One region of the Ralstonia mojiangensis genome, then DNA from elsewhere that is predicted to be linked to it. Evidence: predicted binding sites of a transcription regulator. Region 1 holds the regulator's gene; each other region holds the start of a gene.
The links. Region 1 encodes FliA, which starts transcription of late flagellar genes. Its sites were predicted from a motif close to CTAAAGTTTNNNNNNNNNNNGCCGNTA; they were not measured.
Positions count from the first base shown of each region.

Region 1 (6,239 bases):
GCCCGTGCTGCAGGCGATTGCCCCTGTGGATACGCCCGAGGCGAGCTGGGACGACGTGTCGTGGGTCGACGTGCTGGGCCTGGAAATCGGTTACCGCCTGATCCCGCTGGTCGACAAGAGCCAGGACGGCGAGCTGCTGCGCCGGATCAAGGGCATCCGCAAGAAGTTCACGCAGGACATGGGTTTCCTGGCGCCGGTGGTGCATATCCGCGACAACCTGGAACTGGGCCCGTCGTCGTACCGCATCACGCTCAAGGGCGTGGAAATCGGCCACGGCGAAGTACAGCAGGGCAAGTTCCTCGCCATCAACCCGGGTGGCCAGGATGGCCTCGGCGGCCATGGCGGTCGCCTGGGCACGCAACTGCCCGGCACGCCCACGGTGGACCCGACCTTTGGCCTGCCGGCCATGTGGATCAACGCCGATGTGCGTGATCGTGCGCAGGCCGAGGGCTACACCGTGGTCGATTGCAGCACGGTCATCGCCACGCACGTCAATCAGTTGATTTACACCCATAGCACCGAGCTTCTCGGCCGTTTGGAAGTTCAGCAATTGCTCGATCATTTGGGCAAGGAAGCACCGAAGCTGGTCGAAGACGTTGTGCCGAAGCTGTTGCCCGTCGCGACCGTGCAGAAGGTGCTGCAGAACCTGCTGGACGAAGGCCTGCATATCCGTGACATCCGCACCATCGTCGAGACGCTGGCGGAACACGGAGGCAGGACGCAAGACCCCGCCGAACTCACCGCCGCCGTGCGTGTGGCGCTGGGCCGGGCGATTGCCCAGCAGCTCTTCCCGAACAAGACCGAAATGCAGGTCGTCACGCTTGACCCGAATCTGGAGAACATCTTGCTGCAAAGCGTCGTTGGCTCTAACGCCGGCCCGATCGAACCGCAACTCGCCGACTCGCTCATGCAAGCGGCTGCGGACTCGTCGCGACAGCACGAACAGATGGGTCAGACGGGCGTCCTGCTCGTACCGCCTGCACTGCGCCCGATGCTTGCCCGCCTGTTCAAGCGTGCCGCACCGAGCCTGCGCGTGCTGTCGCACGCAGAAATTCCAGATCACCGAACGATTAAGGTTGTCGCCATGCTTGGAGGCCGCGCATGAAAATGCATCGATTTACCGGACTGACGTCGCGTGACGTCTTGCGCAAGGTCCGCGACCAACTGGGCGATGGCGCTCTGATCCTGTCGAACCGCGCCATTCCGGGTGGTATCGAGATCATCGCGGCATGCGACTCGCACGTGGATGCGCTGGTCGACACGCAGTCGTCGGCACCCAAGACGGCACAGCGCCGTCCGATCGCACCGGCGCCGATCCCCGAGCCCGCACCGATTGCCGCTGCAACCGCAGCCGTCGTTGCCGCTCAGGCGCCCGCTGAAGAGGCCCAGCAGGCCGAGGCTCCGGCGCCCAACGCACTGGCCCGTCTGCGTAACCGCTTCATTGCTTCGCGTCGCGCCCCCGCACAGGAAGAAGCACCGGCAGCTCCGGTGGCTCCGGTCAGTCAGGCAGCCAAGCCGGCCGGCCGCACGCTGCAAACGCGTGTGGATGACGACGTGGCATTCGGCGAAGAAGATGCGCTGGCAGCCTCCACCCGCATGCTGGCCGGCTTGTCGCTCGACCGTGCCAATGCCGAGGTTGCTCAATCTGCCGCGCAGGCCCTGGCCAGCACCGCCCAGTTCATCGCCCGCCGTACCGCGGTGGAAGACGACGAACCGGAGATGGAATCGACCGCCCGCTTTGCCGCACGTCGCGAACAAGCGCGTGAGCAGGCACGCGAGCAGGATGACCGCCCGGTTTCGCTGCGCAGCTTTGCCGAGCGCGTGGAAGCCCAGGCCCGCAACCTCCGTGCAGAACAACAGAAGGCCGAAGCACCCGTGAATGGGCGCATCGAGGCGCAAGCCGACGCTCGCACTGACGCCCCCAAGTCGTCCGACATTTTCGTCCGCGTGGAGGACACGATGGCCAAGCCCGAAGCCCCGCGTGACGACGTGAGCCTGCAGCGCTCGGCCATCCAGGCCGACGTGAAGGAAAGCATCCGAGCCGAGACCGACGTGATGACCCGCCGCATGGTCGGCGAGATCGAAACGCTCAAGAGCACGCTGAACGACGCCATGTCGAGCCTCGCCTCGCTGGGCGTGAAGCTGGGCGACCCGGTGCGTACGCGCCTGTTCCAGACCATGCTCAACGCAGGCTTCTCGGCACAGCTCACGCGCTACGTGCTGGAGAACATGCCGCAGCACGACTCGTATGAAGGCGCGCTGGATTTCGTGCAGCGCGCGATTGAAAAGAACCTGACCACCGTGTCGGATGAAAACAGCCTGCTCGACCAGGGCGGCGTGTTTGCCCTGATGGGCCCGACCGGCGTGGGCAAGACCACCACGACCGCCAAGCTGGCCGCGCGCTTCGTGCTGCGCCATGGCGCATCGCGTGTGGCACTGCTCTCGACCGACAGCTACCGGATCGGTGGCCATGAACAACTGCGCATCTACGGCAAGATCCTGGGCGTCTCGGTGCATGCCGTGAAAGACGCGCAAGACCTGAGCCTGGCGCTGAACGATCTGCGCGAGAAGCACGTCGTGCTGATCGACACCATCGGCATGAGCCAGCGTGACCGCGCCGTGTCCGAGCAGATGGCGATGCTGCATGCCGTGGGCCCGTCGATCAAGCGCCTGCTGCTGCTGAACGCTGCAAGCAACGGCAAGACGCTCGACGAAGTCGTGGGTGCCTACCGCGACGCCAACCTGGCCGGCTGCATCCTGACCAAGATCGACGAGGCTGCCTCCGTGGGCCACGCGATGGACGTGATGATCCGCCGCCGCCTGCCGCTGCACTACGTGTCGTACGGCCAGCGCGTGCCGGAGGACATTGCGGTGCCGAACAAGAAGCTGCTGATCCATCGCTCGTTCCGGGCTGGTGCGGAGCAGTCGTCGTTCACGCTGGATTCGGATGAATCGTTGCTCGTGGCGCAAGGCGCCGCGCGTAACCGCGAACCTGGCCTGGCCGCTTTCGATTTCGCCTGACAAGGGGGCGACCATGACGACGCCATTCGCCAAGGATCAAGCCGCAGGGCTGCGGCGCATGCTCGGTCATGCTGCTGCCCGCCGTGTGCTGGTGATCGGTGCGGAAGAGCAGGTCGACGACTTTGTCGACAACCTGCGCATCGCGCTGTCCGCCATGGGCCGCGACACGGCCGTGGTGAACGCGCAGACCATGCTCGCCATGCCCGGCGTGCTCGAGCAGTACGACGAGACGGCGGATGTGACGCTCGTGGCCGCGCATTTCGGCACCCGGGCGCTGAGCACCGTGGCTGAAGTCTGCGACGACGTGCTGCTGACCTTCTCCGATGGCCCGGAAGGCATCAAGAGCGCGTACACGCTGCTCAAGAAAACCGCCGTGCTGCAAGGCAGCGCGGGCATCCGCACCGTGGTGTGCGGCGCGCATTCGGTGGATTCCGCCGTGCGCGTGTTCGGTAACCTGGCCAATACCGTGGGCCAGTACCTGAACACCCGTATCGATTTCGCTGGCTACCTCCCTGAGGACCGGCACGTAGAACTTGCGCTCTCGCTCGGCAAGCCCGTGGCGAGCGCGTTTCCCGCATCGCCTTCGGCCATGGCCTTCCGCCAGCTTGCCGAAGAAATGTTGAGCTGGGCCAGCGCCGAGGCCCAAGCCGGTGATGGCAGTGCGCCGTCGCGGGTGGTCATGTCGGCGCGGGCACCGGCACAGCCGGCTGATGAATCGGCGCAAGACACGTCAATGTCGACTTCGACTGCGACGCCCCGCGCCACCGCACGCGCGGCCGAATTGGTTTATTGAGGCGCAGCATGAACGAGGCGTCAAAGGCAGGCATGAATATGTACACCGCAACCGGTCGCAAGACCAAGTCCGACGAGATGGCCATGTACGCACCGCTGGTGCGTCGCATTGCCAACCAGATGATGGTCAAGCTGCCCGCCAGCGTTGAGCTGGACGACCTGATCCAGGCCGGCATGATGGGCTTGCTCGACGCGCTGTCGCGCTATGAGGAAACGCAGGGTGTGCAGTTCGAGTTCTACGCAGCCCAGCGTATTCGCGGCGCGATTCTGGACGAACTGCGCGGCTCCGACTGGCTGCCGCGCGGCCTGCGCCGCAACGCCCGCACGATCGAGCAGGCGATCCAGAAGCTGCAGCAGCAGAAGGGCCGCGCGCCCACCGAAACCGAGATTGCCGCCGCGCTGGGCATGTCGCTGGCCGAATACCAGAAGCAACTGGTCGACCTGCAAGGCAGCCAGCTGTTGTATTACGAAGATTTCGACCGCGAAGACGCCGACGCCTTCATCGAGAACCGCGCGCCCGAGAACGACGCCACGCCGCTGGACCAACTGCTGGACCACGACCTGCGCGAATCGGTTGTTGCTGCCATCGAGGCACTGCCCGAGCGCGAAAAGCTCATGATGAGCCTCTACTACGAGCAGGATCTGAACCTGCGTGAAATCGGCGCCGTGATGGGCGTGTCGGAATCGCGCGTGTGCCAGATCCACAGCCAGGCCATCGCCCGCATCCGCTCGCGCCTGCGTGATCGCGCATGGCTGCCGACGCCAACCTGATCTGATGTCAATCGAGCGCCGCCGCCTTTAGGCTGCGCCGCTTGGTCTGTGCTTGACCTGCCAGTTTCTTACTGCGCGGCCAGCGAGTCATTTCGCGGCCGCGCTTTTTCTTTTGGGACGTCGGTCACAAGGCTTGAGGCGGCGGAATCCCACACTCGGGTCTCGCCATGCTTGAAGAGGACGAAACGCTCGGCAGGCACGTTGGCGGCCTTCAGCGCGTGGGCCAAGTCGGTGATGGGCTGATCGAGCGCTTCGTCTGTCAGCTCGAACGTGCCCCAGTGGATGCCCACTGCCTGCCGTGCGCCGATGTCTTGCATGACCTGCACGGCTTCGGTCGGGTCGATGTGCTGTGCCTTCATGAACCAGCGCGGCTCGTAGGCGCCCACGGCAATGGCGGCCACATCGAAGTGGCCGAAGCGCGCACCAATGTCGCGTGTGTCTTGCGAATAGCCCAGATCACCCGAGAACCAGAAACGCAGGCGCGGATGCAGCAGCGCCCAGCTGCCCCAGAGCGTGTGGTTGCGGTCGTACAGGCCGCGTGCGGACCAGTGCTGCACGGCGCAGAAGTGCGCGGTGAAGGGGCCGAAGCGGGCTTCGTCGTCCCAGTCGAACGCGCGCACGTTGGGGTTGTCGCCACCCAGGCGCGTGCCGCGTACGTTGCGCGCAAACCAGCGGTCGATGCCCAGCGGCACGAAGAACATGGGTGCGCCGCCCGGCTGGCGCATCAGCGCGCGCACGCTGGCGCGGTCCAGATGGTCGTAGTGGTTGTGAGAGAGCAGCACCAGGTCGATATGCGGCAACTGCTTGAGCGACAGCCCCGGCGGCTGATGGCGGCGCGGCCCGGCAAACGGCAGCGGCGAGGCGCGCTTGGAGAACACCGGGTCGGTCAGCACGTTCAGCCCGTCGATCTGGAGCAGCAGCGTTTCGTGTCCGATCCAGGTGAGCTGCGGAACCTCGGGCGGCGGGTGGATGGCGCCCAGGTTTGGCGGGATGCAGGAGAGGTCGTGCGTGGGCGGCTTGGGCAGCTTCAGGCGGCGGCGCTCGCGTTGCCATTGCCAGAAATCGGCGTCGGGGCGCGGATGCGGATAGCGGTTGCGGAATCCGTCCGGCGTGTGGTGCGGCTTGGCGGGGTTGTAATCGGGATTCTTCATGGGCGAAGTGTTCCGGGGTGGCGGGGCGGACCGTCTGAAGTCATGCCTGGTGGCGCATAGCTTACGCAAGTACGGCGTGGACGTCCGCGCGGTGCCGTCGTTATCATCGTCCAATCGTAGACAGTGCCATGCGTTGAGCGTGTCCTACCGTGCCGGATGGTGGCGCAGACAGCGCATCCGTGTTTCGGGCCTGTCGCATCCGCCACATTCCACTGCCCCCGCGCCCATGGATTCCGCCCCCGCCCGAAGCAATCCACCGTCCGGCCCGCTCTCAGCCGCGCTGTACCGAGACCGCCTGCACGCCAGCAACTGGTTTGGCGGGCTCAGCAAGCCCCTGCAAGAACTCCTCATCGACATGGCGATCGTGCGCCGGCTGGCCGATGGAGAGGTGCTGTTTCGCCGTGGCGATCCGCCCGACGGCCTGTATTGCGTGGTGGAAGGCGGCATTCGCGTGCGCGCCACCACGGCCGACGGCCGCGAGGCGCTGCTGGCCGTGCTGGAACC
Region 1 covers NZ_JAMXHU010000005.1:380,555-386,793, reverse strand. Annotated here, with positions in the region: gene flhA (flagellar biosynthesis protein FlhA) at 1-1,105, shown strand, start outside; gene flhF (flagellar biosynthesis GTPase FlhF) at 1,102-3,021, shown strand; gene NG898_RS22175 (MinD/ParA family ATP-binding protein) at 3,035-3,814, shown strand; gene NG898_RS22170 (RNA polymerase sigma factor FliA) at 3,823-4,584, shown strand; gene NG898_RS22165 (MBL fold metallo-hydrolase) at 4,653-5,735, opposite strand; gene NG898_RS22160 (Crp/Fnr family transcriptional regulator) at 5,962-6,239, shown strand, end outside.

Region 2 (6,239 bases), on a different contig from region 1:
ATCCGTCATTGCATGCGTTGCTCACCGAGCTGCGCGCGATGGGCGTATCGCTGGCGCTGGACGATTTCGGTACCGGATATTCGTCGCTGTCGTATCTGCACCGCTTCCCGATCGATACGCTGAAGATCGACCGCTCGTTCGTTCAAGACCTGCCGCATGTGGCGGAACGCGCGGCCATCACGCGGGCCATCATCATGATGGCGCAGGCCATGGGCATGAAGACCGTGGCTGAAGGCGTGGAGACCACCGGCCAGCTTGAATTTCTGCGCGAAGTCGGATGCGACGAGTTTCAGGGCTATCTGCTCACGCGGCCGTTGGAGCCAGCAGCGGTGCAGGACCTCGTGCGCGAAAACGCTCGCCGGTACGGCGAGCGTGTTCCCCGGTTTCTATAAGTCTTAAGTCTATTTAGGGTGCCCCGGAAAGCGTAGCGAGCGCCCCGAGGTTGGCGTGAGAAGCGCAGCCGTACACGTGTACGACGAGCATCGCAAGGCCAAGATCGGGGTGCGCAGTAGCTTTACGGGGCACCCTAGAGTTGCAGGCCGTTGCTGACCACGTACATGGTCAGCTCGGCGTTGTTGCGCAGCTTCATCTTCGAGAGCACCCGCCCACGATACACGCTGACCGTCTTGACGCTGATCTGCAGCGCCTCGGCAATCTCGCCCAGCGTGCGGCCGGAGCCCAGCATGCGCAGCGTCTGGAATTCGCGGTCGGAAAGGATGTCGTGGCGCGGCTTATCCCAGTCGACATTCAGGTTGTCGGCCAGGACTTCCACGAGGTCCGACGGCAGGTATTTCTTGCCCTTGGAGATGGCGTTGACGGCGGCCAGCAGCTGCGGCTGGCTGGCGTCCATCGGCAGATAGCCAGCGGCGCCCGCCTTCAGCGCCCGTACGGCAAGCAGCGCTTCAGGGTGGCGGCCCAGTGCCAGCACAGCCAGGCGCGCATGCTGCTGGCGCACGGTCTTGATGGTCTGGAATTCGTCTCCGGTGGCCGATTCCACCGAGAAGAGCATGACGTCCCACTCGCGCTGGGCGAGCAGGTCGTTATTGGCATCGCGCAGGTCCGGCACGGCCTCGATCTGCCGGGCCAGGCGCGAATCCTTGAGGATCTGGCGCAGGCCGACACGGGCAATATCGTGCGGTTCGACGATCAGGACATTGAGCATGGTGGGGGTTGCGGGTCAAACGCGGGCTCGCATCGAGCTCTTCTTTCCGCCCGCTGGCCTTCCGGCCGAACTGGCGGGCTTGCAACTCCCCATCTGTGCACTGTGTGGCGCTCTATATATAGAGGGATGCTGGCGCCTATGAACTGGTCGAACGAGTATAGCCGAGGGCCTGCAGGCCAAGAAGCAGGCTCGCAGCCTCTTTTGGAGGGGTGCCGCAAGTCAGGCGGCCGCAAGCCCAAACCGCCGCCGACGCACAAATTTGTCAAGGCGACCCTAAACTTTCCTCAGAGGCCACCGATAACCTGAGTACAACGCAGACCTGATCCCCTTCAAGTTGCAGGTCACGTTGCCCGGCCTAGCCGGAATTAGCAAACACGGGCAACAAACCATCGGGAAACTTAGGAGCCGTCATGTCCCTCAGCCTCAATACCAACATCTCGTCCCTGCAAACGCAGCAAGCACTGTCGGCATCGAAGGATGCCCTGCAGACCTCGCTGCAACGTCTGTCGACCGGCCTGCGCGTGAACAGCGCGAAGGACGATGCCGCTGCTTACGCTGTGGCCTCCAGCCTGACGACCACGCTGAACTCGCAAACCCAAGGTATCCAGAACGCCAACAACGCACAGTCGTACCTGCAAACGGCTGACTCGTACCTGGGCCAGGTTGAAAACAACCTGCAACGTATGCGCCAACTGGCTGTGGAAGCCAACAACGGCGGTCTGTCGACCACCGACCAGGCCAACCTGGACAAGGAATACCAACAGCTGGCCACGGCCAACAAGAACATCGAGACGAACGCCAACTACAACGGCGCCAAGCTGTTCGACGGCACGGTGACCTCGACCACGTTCCAATACGGTCAGAACGCATCGACCGACGTCGCTACCGTCACCAACGCCAACCTGGCAAGCTTCGGCACGCTGAGCGGCACGAGCGTGACGTCGACGGCCAACGCAACGGCAGCCCAGGCGAAGATCGACACCGATCTGGCCAGCCTGAAGGCAGCCCGCGCTGACCTGGGTGCACAGCAAAGCGGTCTGACCTCGACCATCAACACGCTGACCTCGTCGAACACGGCGCTGTCTGCCGCCAAGTCGGTGATGATCGATACGGACTATGCGTCGGAAACGTCGAACATGACTCGCCAGAACATCCTGCAGCAAGCGGGTACGGCGATGCTGGCGCAAGCCAACTCGGCACCGAACAGCATCCTGAGCCTGCTGAAGGGCTAATCGGTAAGCTGAATGCCACCCAGCTGCCTGGCGGCTGGGCCAAGGGCCGGCGCTCCTCGGGGCGTCGGCCTTTTTTCTTTTGTCGGATACCCCTCCTTTTCGTGGGTGGCGCCTGCATAACCTGCCCTAAAGAAGCTGCGGCCCGTGCCGTTGTGTAGAGAGACTTCCGCCGGCGCAGACGCTTATCAGACCCGATCATGGCGACTACCACTACCACCTCCTCGACCAGCACCTACGTACCGCCGATCTCGATTCCTGGCATTGGGACGAGCATCGACGTCAACTCGCTGGTGTCCAGCCTCATGAAGGTGGAAAGCCTGCCACTGACGCAGCTGCAGACGCAGCAAAGCTCGTACCAGACGCAGCTGTCGGCTGTGGGGTCGCTCAAGAGTGCGCTGTCGACCTTCCAGACCACGCTGTCGAACCTGACGAGCGCGTCGAACTACAGCGCGATGAAGGCCAGCGGCTACGACACCTCGATGCTGAGTGCGTCGGTAACGGGTTCGGCGCCTGCAGGTTCCTACGCTGTCAATGTCTCGCAGCTTGCGCAATCGCAGGTGCTGGCGGCGCAGGGGCAAACGTCCACCACGACCGCCATCGGCAGCGGCGCGTCGACCACGATTTCGTTTTCGTTCGGCTCGGTGTCGGGCGGCTCGCTTTCGGGCGGCAAGTACACCGGTTCGACGTTCACGCAGAACGGCAACCTGGCGGGCGGCTCGATCACGATCGACTCGTCCAACAACACGCTCGCGGGTATCCGTGATGCGATCAACTCGGCCAACGTGGGTGTCTCGGCCAGCATCGTGAACGACGGCAGCGGCAGCCCGTACCGTCTGGTGCTGACGTCGACCGCGGGCGGTTCCAGCTCGGAGATGAAGATTTCAGTGTCGGGCGACTCGACGCTGCAATCGCTGCTCTCGCAAGACCCGGCCGGCACGCAGAACATGACCGAGGTGACCACGGGCCAGAACGCCCTGGCCACCATCAACGGCATTGCCGTGCAGAGCCCGACCAACACGTTGTCGAACGTGGTGGATGGCACGTCGTTCACGCTGTCCAAGACGGGCAGCACCAACGTGACGGTCGCCAACGACCCGACCGCCACCACCACCGCCGTCACCAACTTCGTGAACGGCTACAACGCGCTGCGTACGCAACTGAACGCGCTCACCAACATCGACACCACCAACAAGGCTAACAACGGCCCGCTGGCTGGCGACGTGAGTACCAAGACGCTCATCAACCAGATTACCGACGTGCTGGGCCAGGCGGTGGGCAACGGCAATTACCAGTCGCTGGGCAGTGTGGGCGTAACGATGAATTCCGACGGCACGCTGTCGGTGGACAACACCAAGCTGTCGGCTGCCATTGCAAAGTCGCCCAGCCAGGTTGCCGGTTTGTTTGCCGGTACCGGCACGGCCACCGATTCGCTCGTCAGCGTGCCGACGTTCTCCGATTCCACGCAGGCCGGCAGCTACGCCGTCAACGTGACGCAGTTGGCCTCGCAGGGCACGCTCACGGGTTCGGCCGCTGCCAACACGACCATCACGGCGGGTGTGAACGACACGCTCGCGTTCAACATCAGCGGGATGTCCGTCAACGTGACGTTGGCGGCCGGCAGCTACACCGCGGCGACGCTGGCTGCGCAAATCCAGAGCCAGATCAACGCATCGACCACGCTGCAGAACGCCAAGGTCAACGCATCTGTGTCGGCCAATGCCAGTGGTGTGCTGAGCATCACCGATAGCCAGTTCGGCTCGGTGTCGGCGGTGTCGGTGTCGGGCAATGGGGCTTCGTCGCTCTTCGGCGGGAGCCCCACGGCTAGCAACGGTGTGGATGTGCAGGGCACGATCAACGGCGTTGCAGCAACCGGTTCGGGGCAGAACCTGTTTGGGATCGCCGGTTCATCCACCGACGGCTTGACCGTGCAGATTGCCGGTGGTCCGCTGGGCGCCCGTGGCACGGTCACGGTGCAGCGCGGTTACGCTGCCCAGCTCAACACGGTGATGACCAACCTGCTGTCGTCCAGCGGCATGGTGCAGAACGAGACGGACTCGATCAACAGTTCGCTCACCTCGCTTGCCAGCCAGATCACCGCCATGCAGACGCGGCTGGATAACAAGCAGGCGCTGTACTACACGCAGTTCAACGCGTTGTCGGCAGCGGTGGCGAGCATGACGAACACAAGCAATTACCTGACGACGCAGCTCGCGGCCATTACAAAGCAGACTTCGAGCAGCAACTAAGCCAGGTTCAGGTTTAGAGCACAACCCAAAACAAAACAGACTACAGCGAGGACCTTTTCCATGTACGCTGCACGCCGTGCCATCGGTGCCTATGCGCAAGTCGGCATCGAGACGTCCGTGGTAGACGCAAATCCGCACCGCCTGATCGCCATGTTGTTTGAAGGCGCGCGCGCCGCCATCAACCTGGCCAGCGCCGCCATCCAGCGTGGCGACGTGCTGGCCAAGGTGCGGGCGTTTGACAAGGCCATCTCGATCATCGGCCAGGGCCTGCAGGCCAGCCTTGATCACCAGCGCGGTGGCGACATCGCCGTGCAACTGAACAATCTGTACGACTACATGCTGCGCCGCCTGCTGGTGGCCCACGGCAACAACGATCTGACGATCCTCGCCGAAGTGGACGCGTTGCTTGTCCCGCTGCAGGATGCGTGGCTTGCCATTGGCCAGATGGGCCAGCCTGGCACCGCCGTGGCGAACAGCCACCTGAGCGTTGTGAGCTGATTGCCGGTTGTTTTGAAGTTAAGCGACCTTTGACTGAATTCGGCCCAACTGGAGCCAATATGCAACGCAACATCCCGATCAAGGACAGCGAAAGTCTGTTCACCTGCTACGAAGCCATCGCACGCCTGACCGCCGAAATGGTGAGCGCGGCCGAAGTGGGTAACTGGGAAGTCGTCAGTACGCTTGAACGCGAGAGCGCCGCTTACGTGGACGCACTGCGCCGTTCCGAGCCGCATCCGCAGCTCTCGCGCGCCGACGTGGAGCGCAAGCGCACGCTGCTCGTACGTATTCTGGAAGATGACGCCCGCGTGCGCGCCATGGTGTATCCGCGCCTGGACCGCCTGCAAAAGCGTATCGACACGGCGCGCCGCGCCACTACCGCAAGCAACGCTTACGGCAGCATGGCGCGTTACTGAGACGAAGCGTCCTGCAGTTGTTTTGACAGCGTCAGATAGTGCTCGGACTTGCGTGCGAGCGCGTGGCTCTGCATCTGGTACACGATGGCCAGTTGCTGGGCAGCGAGGAAGCTGCCCCGACCGACGACGCTGCCGTCCATCTCCGGCTGATCACCGATCTCAAGGCAGCGGTTGAAGACCTGTTCTGCCAGCGGTAGCCACCGGCTGGCCGCCTCATCAGGGTGTTTGGCGGCCGCATCCAGCAAGACCAATCCCAACGCAAAGCAAAGGTCCGGAAAATCTGGCCACGTCTGGATGGCGACATCGCCTTGCGCCAGTGCTTCTTCAATGCGGTCGGCCTTGCCCAGGCTGTACACATAGCGCAGCGTCAGGTTGCGGCGGTACGGCGCATCAGGCGGTGCAAGGCTGAAGGCTCGTGCATAGTAATTCACGGCCTTTGCGTAGTCTTCGTGATGCAGCTCGGTCTCCTTGCCGAGCTGATACAGCACATACGGGTCATCCGGCCTCTGGGTGAGTTCATCGAGCAGCAGTTGCATGTTGCGCTCGCCTTTTATCTGCATCCTGACCGCGGTATAGCCGTCATGGCGCACCACGATTGGCACGCGCGCCGCAGGCAATGACGACACGGGCTGCTCATGAATGCGCCCGGTGTAGTGCACGCCGCGCGGTAGCACACGCGGGATCC
Region 2 covers NZ_JAMXHU010000004.1:421,248-427,486, reverse strand. Annotated here, with positions in the region: gene NG898_RS18570 (sensor domain-containing protein) at 1-392, shown strand, start outside; gene NG898_RS18565 (LuxR C-terminal-related transcriptional regulator) at 527-1,162, opposite strand; gene NG898_RS18560 (flagellin N-terminal helical domain-containing protein) at 1,573-2,394, shown strand; gene fliD (flagellar filament capping protein FliD) at 2,592-4,640, shown strand; gene fliS (flagellar export chaperone FliS) at 4,701-5,138, shown strand; gene NG898_RS18545 (flagellar protein FliT) at 5,198-5,554, shown strand; gene NG898_RS18540 (glycosyltransferase family 2 protein) at 5,548-6,239, opposite strand, start outside.
Region 2: the regulator FliA is predicted to act here: its motif matches at 2,521-2,547, upstream of fliD (flagellar filament capping protein FliD).

Region 3 (6,239 bases), on a different contig from region 1:
GGTCGCCAGCGGCGCCAGGTCGTTGACGGGAATCTTCAGGTTGGTCAGCACGGCGGTGTTGACCTTGCCGGTGGAATCCACGCCGTAGCCGGTCAGGTTCTGGCCGGTGGCCGAGATGATGAAACCGTTCTTGTCGGTCTGGAACTGGCCGTTACGCGTGTACGACACCTGGCCGCTGGACGGGTCGACCATGCGGTAGAAGCCCGTGCCGTTGATGGCGATATCCAGCGGGTTGCCGGTGTTGGTCACGTTGCCCTGCGTGAACGACTGCGACACCTTGGTCACGCTCACGCCCTGGCCGATCTGGTTGTCGGACGCACCCACGAGCGAGCGTGCGTACACGTCGCCAAACTCGGCGGTCGATTTCTTGTAGCCGACAGTGTTGGCGTTTGCCACGTTGCTGCCGATCACGTCGAGGTTTGCAGAGGCGGCGTCGAGACCGCTCAGGCCTTGCTGGAATCCCATAGTGTTCTCCCGTAGAAGATAAAAGCGCGGGGTCTGCCCGCAGTTGACCGGTGATTACTGAATCGATGCAACGTCGGACAACCTGGCGGTTCCGCCAGACGCCAACGCCAGTTGCATCGTGCCGTTGTTGATCGTGACGCCGGCCACCTTGTCGATGCCCAGCGCGTTGGCCGTGACGACTTTTCCACCCTGCGTGGCCGACACCTTGATGGAGTAGGCACCGTCGGCGAGCTGGTTGCCCTTGTCGTCTTTGCCGTTCCACGTGTAGTTGCCACTGCCGGCCGCCATCTGGCCGAGGTCGACGGTGCGCACAGCCACGCCCGCAGCGTTCGTGATCGTGACGACGACATCGTCGGCGCCGTTGGGCACCGAGACGCCGAAGTTGGCAGCGCCCGAAGCCAGCGTCAGGTTGTTGGTCGGCACCTGCACGGTGCGGCCGATCATCGACGACGCCTGCGTTGTCGCGTTCTGCGTGAGCATGCTCGACATCGTGGTGTTCAACTGCTGAATGCCGTTCACAGTGTTGATCTGCGCAAGCTGCGAGGTCATCTGCGAGTTGTCCATCGGGTTGAGCGGATCCTGGTTCTTCAACTGTGCCACGAGCAGTTGCATGAACGTGTTCTGCAGGTCGTTGCCGCTCGTGATGGCAAGCTGGTTGCCCGAGGTCGTGCTCGAGGCGCCGGTGGTGCTGGTGGTTGAGCTGACGGTCATGTTGGTGTCTCGCTGAGAATGGAGCCGCTTACTGGCCCAGGGTCAGAGCCTTGGAGGCCATCGTCTTGGTGGTGTTGGCGACTTCCACGTTGGCCTGGTACGAGCGCGACGCAGAAATCATGTTGACCATTTCGTCCACCACATCGACGTTCGGCATGGTCACGTAGCCGTCGGCATCGGCCAGCGGGTTGCCTGGCTGGTGCATGCGCTTCATGGGGGTGACGGTGTCTTCCACCACGCGGTCGACCGACACGCCGGTGGCGTAGTCGTCAGACTCCTGCGCGGGCGAGAACACCACCTGCTTGGCGCGGTATGCCTTGCCGTCCGGGCCCGTCACGCTTTCGGCGTTGGCCAGGTTGGAGGCGACCACGTTCATGCGCTTGGACTGCGCGGTGAGCGCGCTGCCAGCTACATCCATCACCTTGAATAGCGACATGTTGATTCCGATGTCTTCAAACACTGTTGCCGGCATTGCTGCCGAACCGATCCGGTTGTTCTGTATGGCGGCTTGCTCCGGACCGATCTTTCCCGGCCCGGAGCGCCACACAGTTCCCGCCCCTCTTTCGCCGCGCGTGATTGCAGCGCGGTCGTCTTAATGCCTGTCTGCTGCTCTTGCTACGTCGCGCTAGCTGTTCTGAATCGCCGCCAGCATCGACTTGATCTTCTGCGTCACGATGCTCAGATCGGCCTCGTAGCGCACGGTGTTGTCGGCAAAGCGCATGCGCTCGCCATCCATGTCGACCGTGTTGCCATCGATGGACGGCTGCTGCGACGTGCGGTATTGCACTTCGCCCTGCAGCGCCTTGGTCTGCTGCGACAGCGACGCTTGCATCAGCGACACATCGCCGGCCGGTGCGCCATCCACTGTCAGATGGCCTGAGGCCGTTGCCGTCATCGGCAGGCTGTTACCGCTTTGCTGGCCGACCGCCTTCTGCAGCGCCGACTGAAAATCGAAGTCGCGCGCCTTGTAGTTGGGCGTATCGGCGTTGGCGATGTTCGAGGCCAGAATCTGGTGGCGCTGCGAGCGCAGGTGCAGCGCCTGCTCCTGAAAACCGAACAACTGATCCAGCTTGTCGACCATGTCTGTCATTCCTTGCGCGTGGCGCCCTGGTTACTGCTGCCACCCGCCTGGGTTGCGTTCTGTATTGCGTTTGCGTGTTGCACGTTCCCTTCGGCCGGAGAACTCGGCATCAGCGGCCCCTTCAAAACCGCCGATGCCGTCTCCAAAACCGCTGAACCGCTTGTCATGCTGAGTTGCCGTCATGCAACCTCAGTGGAAAAGACCTGTCTGCGATTCCGATATCTGGCCGAAGAATGGGCAACCTAGCCGTCTACCGGGGCAGGCTGTACGGCCAGGAACCGCACAACGCCAGGGACTTCACCACGTTGCAAAGTCTAGGGGCCGGTGTGCAAGACCATTCGTCCGAATAAGGGGGGGATTGGCCGACATTTCCGCATTTGGCGTTCGCGCACGCGTGGCTAAACTTCACCGGACTTTTGATGAAGGGGCTCTCCATGTCCACGCGGTTTGCACGCAGCGCGCACCACCAGAACCGACCTGCCGCCACGGCCATGCCGCTGGCTGGGCGCAAGCGCCAGCTGTTGTTGATCCTGGCGCTGGGCCTGCTGGCGAGCATCGCGCACCCGATCCTGGCGCACGCACAGGGCATGGTGCGCGTCGGCTATCCGCCGGCCCAAGCCGTGCAACAGCCCGCGCAGCCCACCACCATCCAGGGCCCGAACGCCATCCAGATGCAGATTCAGCAGCAACTGCAGTCGCAACTGGACATCCTGGGCGGCACGAATGAGACGGGAACGCCACGTGCGTCGGTGGAAGTCGGCCCGGTAGATGCCCGCGTGGCCAATCAGCCCTGCGACCAGATCGACCTGATGCTGCCGGCGGCCAACCGTCTGCGCGGCCGTATACAAGTGGGCGTGCGCTGCCGCTCGCCGCACGCCTGGGCGGCCTGGGTACCGGCCACGATTCAGATTACGGGGACGTATTACGTCGCCTCGCACCAGCTTCCGCCGGGCAAGACGCTTGATATGGGGGATCTGGAAGCCCGCACGGGCGATCTCTCGATGCTGCCAGCCTCGGTCGTGCAGCAGCCGGCCGATGTGGTGGGGCGTGTACTGCTCACAAGCGTGGCCGCCAACCAGCCGCTGCGCGCCGAAAGCCTGCGCCTGCCGGTTGCCGTGCAGGCCGGCCAGACTGTCAAGCTCATCGCCGAGGGCGGCGGCTTCCAGGTCAGCAGCGACGGCCGAGCCATGAACCAGGCTGCCGTGGGCCAAGTGGCGCAGGTGCGCACTGCCAACGGCAATGTCGTCTCCGGTATCGCGCAGTCCGCCGGCGTCGTGGCGATCCAGTTTTGATACCAAATTGATAGCGATAGATCACTTTCACACTGTGATGCGTTATCGTTACCCGCCGCTAAAGTTTGGGCCGGGGTTGGCCGATATGGGTGTTAGGATGAACGCGCTCTTCGGAGACACCCGTGAAAATCAACCATATCGTGAACAACACGCCGGCCGTTGCGCCGACCAAGGACGCTGCGTCCGGGTCGACGCGCGCGACCGGCTCGTCCCCGGCCGCTACGACGGCTTCGGGCACTACGCGCCACACCGGCGATGCGCCGTCGCTGTCGGTCCAACAAGTCTCGCGCCAAGTGGGCAGCGGCGACTTCGACGCCGCGCGCGTCGAGCAGATCCGCAGTGCCATTCAGAACGGCACGCTCAAGATGGACGCCGGCAAGATCGCCGATGCGGCGCTTTCCGACGCGCAATCGCTGCTCTCCACGCGATCCAAGAAGGTCTGACGGGGCATTCCCGTCGTCCGTCCCCTGCATTTTCTGACGCCGCCGGTCCGAGAGTTTTCGACTCCGGACTGATCGCGGCGGGGCGGCGTGCCGGCCGGCGGCTGCCCAAGCTCCCAAGCCGAAGGTAGTCACATGGACAACACACTGCTGATCCGCACCCTTGCCGACGAGCAGGAACTGCTGCGCGCAGCCACCCTCACCCTGGATGCCGAAGCGCAGGCGTTGCGCGATGGCGACATGGTCGAGCTTGAGCGCATCACCCAGACCAAGCAGAAACAGCTCGCCGCCCTTGGCGAGGCCGACCGCGACCGCCGCCTGTGGTGGGCTCAGCACGGCGGCGCTGATCCGTACGGGCTGGTCAAATACCTGCGTACCGATGAAACCGCCAGCCGCCTGTTCGACGAGAACCTGGCCCTGGCCCGCCTGCTGCGCCAGCGCAACATCGACAACGGCACCCTGATCGACCTGCGCCTGCGCGCCACGCAGAACGCGCTGTCCGTCCTGCATGCTGCCAACAACGGCGGCGGCACACCCTATGGCCGCGACGGCAAGCAACCGCTGTCGATGCCACGCTTCTCGGTCGTCGCGCAATAAGCCACCACAACACGTTTTTTGGGTACAAAAGCCACGCTTTACGCTCACGTCAATGGGCGTGAAGTGGGGCTAGCTGCTGCTGCCTGATCCTGCTATCTATAGGGGGGTCTAGCACACCACCGATCGGGGTAAACAAAAAGGTTTACATCCCATTGATGGGTGCAACAAGCATGCTGGGGATTTATTCTGCGATTTTGGCGGAGTTAATCCTCCGCGCCTGGCGACATAAACAAGAAAAACCGGAAGGAATTTGCGCCTGAAATGGCGTGCCAAGGTTTCGGCCCGGCGGCACCGCATTGCGGTGACTGCCGGTTGAACGGGGAAATATACCGAGACCGCACGCCAGAAGCATTTCCACAAGCACGGCCATATTGATTTTGGACCTGCTGGGTTCAAATAGACGCGGCAACAAGCTGATTCCGGAAATGGGCAAACAAACCATAACCAGACAGGCGGCGCAGTGAAATCAATCGTAGTGGAGGCACACCCTTTGGTGCGTGCCGGCGCGACCCATGTGTTGCAATCCTTGCCGGCCATCACAGAAGTGGTCAGCGTCGAGCCAGACGAAGCTCTCTTTGAAAACCTCGCGGCGCATGCGGACGCCGAACTGGCCCTGATCGGCTTGCCCTTACCCGGCATCGACGATCTGCCAGCCCTCTCCCGGCTGTTGCAACAGCCGCATCCCCGGCATGTCGCCGTATTGGGCGAAACCGATTCCGCTGCGCACGTGCGGACGCTGATGCAATTGAATGTCTCGGCCTATCTGCTGAAAAGCTATTCCGGCAAATTGATTGCAGCGGCATTGGAATTGGTACTCGCCGGCGGCCGTTATGTGCCGGCGTCGATCGTGCTGACACGGCCTGAAGCCATTGCGGCAGGTTCTGCCAACGGTAATGACGATGGCGCATTGCTCGGTCTGACGCAGCGTCAATATGAGATTCTCGTCTTGCTTTCGCGCGGGCATCCGGTCAAAACCATCAGCCGCATGCTGAGTATTTCCGAGGCGACAACCAAGGCGCATATCAACGCGCTGTATCGCCGGCTGGAAGTGCGCAGCCGTACCGAGGCCGTCTTCGTTGCCACGCAACGCGGCGCCATGCTGCTGAATCAGTCGAACATTGGGACCGAGGCCTCAGCGCCGTCCTCCCCGCCGTTGCGCCTGGCGCGCACGGGCTGACGCAGCCGCCCTTTCGGCTTTTCCGCATAACAAAAAACGGCGCCCGGAATCCGGACGCCGTTGTAAATGCCCGCCCGCGGTGTCGAGACGCGGGCGGTGACAAGGAAAAGCAGAACGCGAAAGGCTTAGAACTTTGCGCGGATGCCTACACCGAAGGTGTCGGCCGTCGACAGGTCCGACACCTTGTCGCGGAAGTACGCCGCATATACATCGGTGCGCTTGGACAACGAATAGTCGTAGCCAACTGCCCAGGTGTTGCGCTTCACGTCAGCCGCACCCGAAGTCTTCGTGTACGCGTACGACGCCAGAACGCTGCCCGGGCCCACCGGAATCGACACACCCAGCTGACCGCCGTTGCTCTTGGCGTCGCCGGTGCTGATCGTGTTCTTGATGTACTGATATTGGCCGTACAGCTTGACCACGCCAAAGTCATACGTGGCACCCAGCTGCCCCGCCGTCTGGCGCGCGAAGCCGGC
Region 3 covers NZ_JAMXHU010000004.1:462,488-468,726, forward strand. Annotated here, with positions in the region: gene flgE (flagellar hook protein FlgE) at 1-465, opposite strand, end outside; gene NG898_RS18755 (flagellar hook assembly protein FlgD) at 520-1,176, opposite strand; gene flgC (flagellar basal body rod protein FlgC) at 1,205-1,612, opposite strand; gene flgB (flagellar basal body rod protein FlgB) at 1,802-2,257, opposite strand; gene flgA (flagellar basal body P-ring formation chaperone FlgA) at 2,692-3,549, shown strand; gene flgM (flagellar biosynthesis anti-sigma factor FlgM) at 3,672-3,992, shown strand; gene NG898_RS18780 (flagella synthesis protein FlgN) at 4,125-4,586, shown strand; gene NG898_RS18785 (LuxR C-terminal-related transcriptional regulator) at 5,047-5,763, shown strand; gene NG898_RS18790 (porin) at 5,889-6,239, opposite strand, start outside.
Region 3: the regulator FliA is predicted to act here: its motif matches at 3,609-3,635, upstream of flgM (flagellar biosynthesis anti-sigma factor FlgM).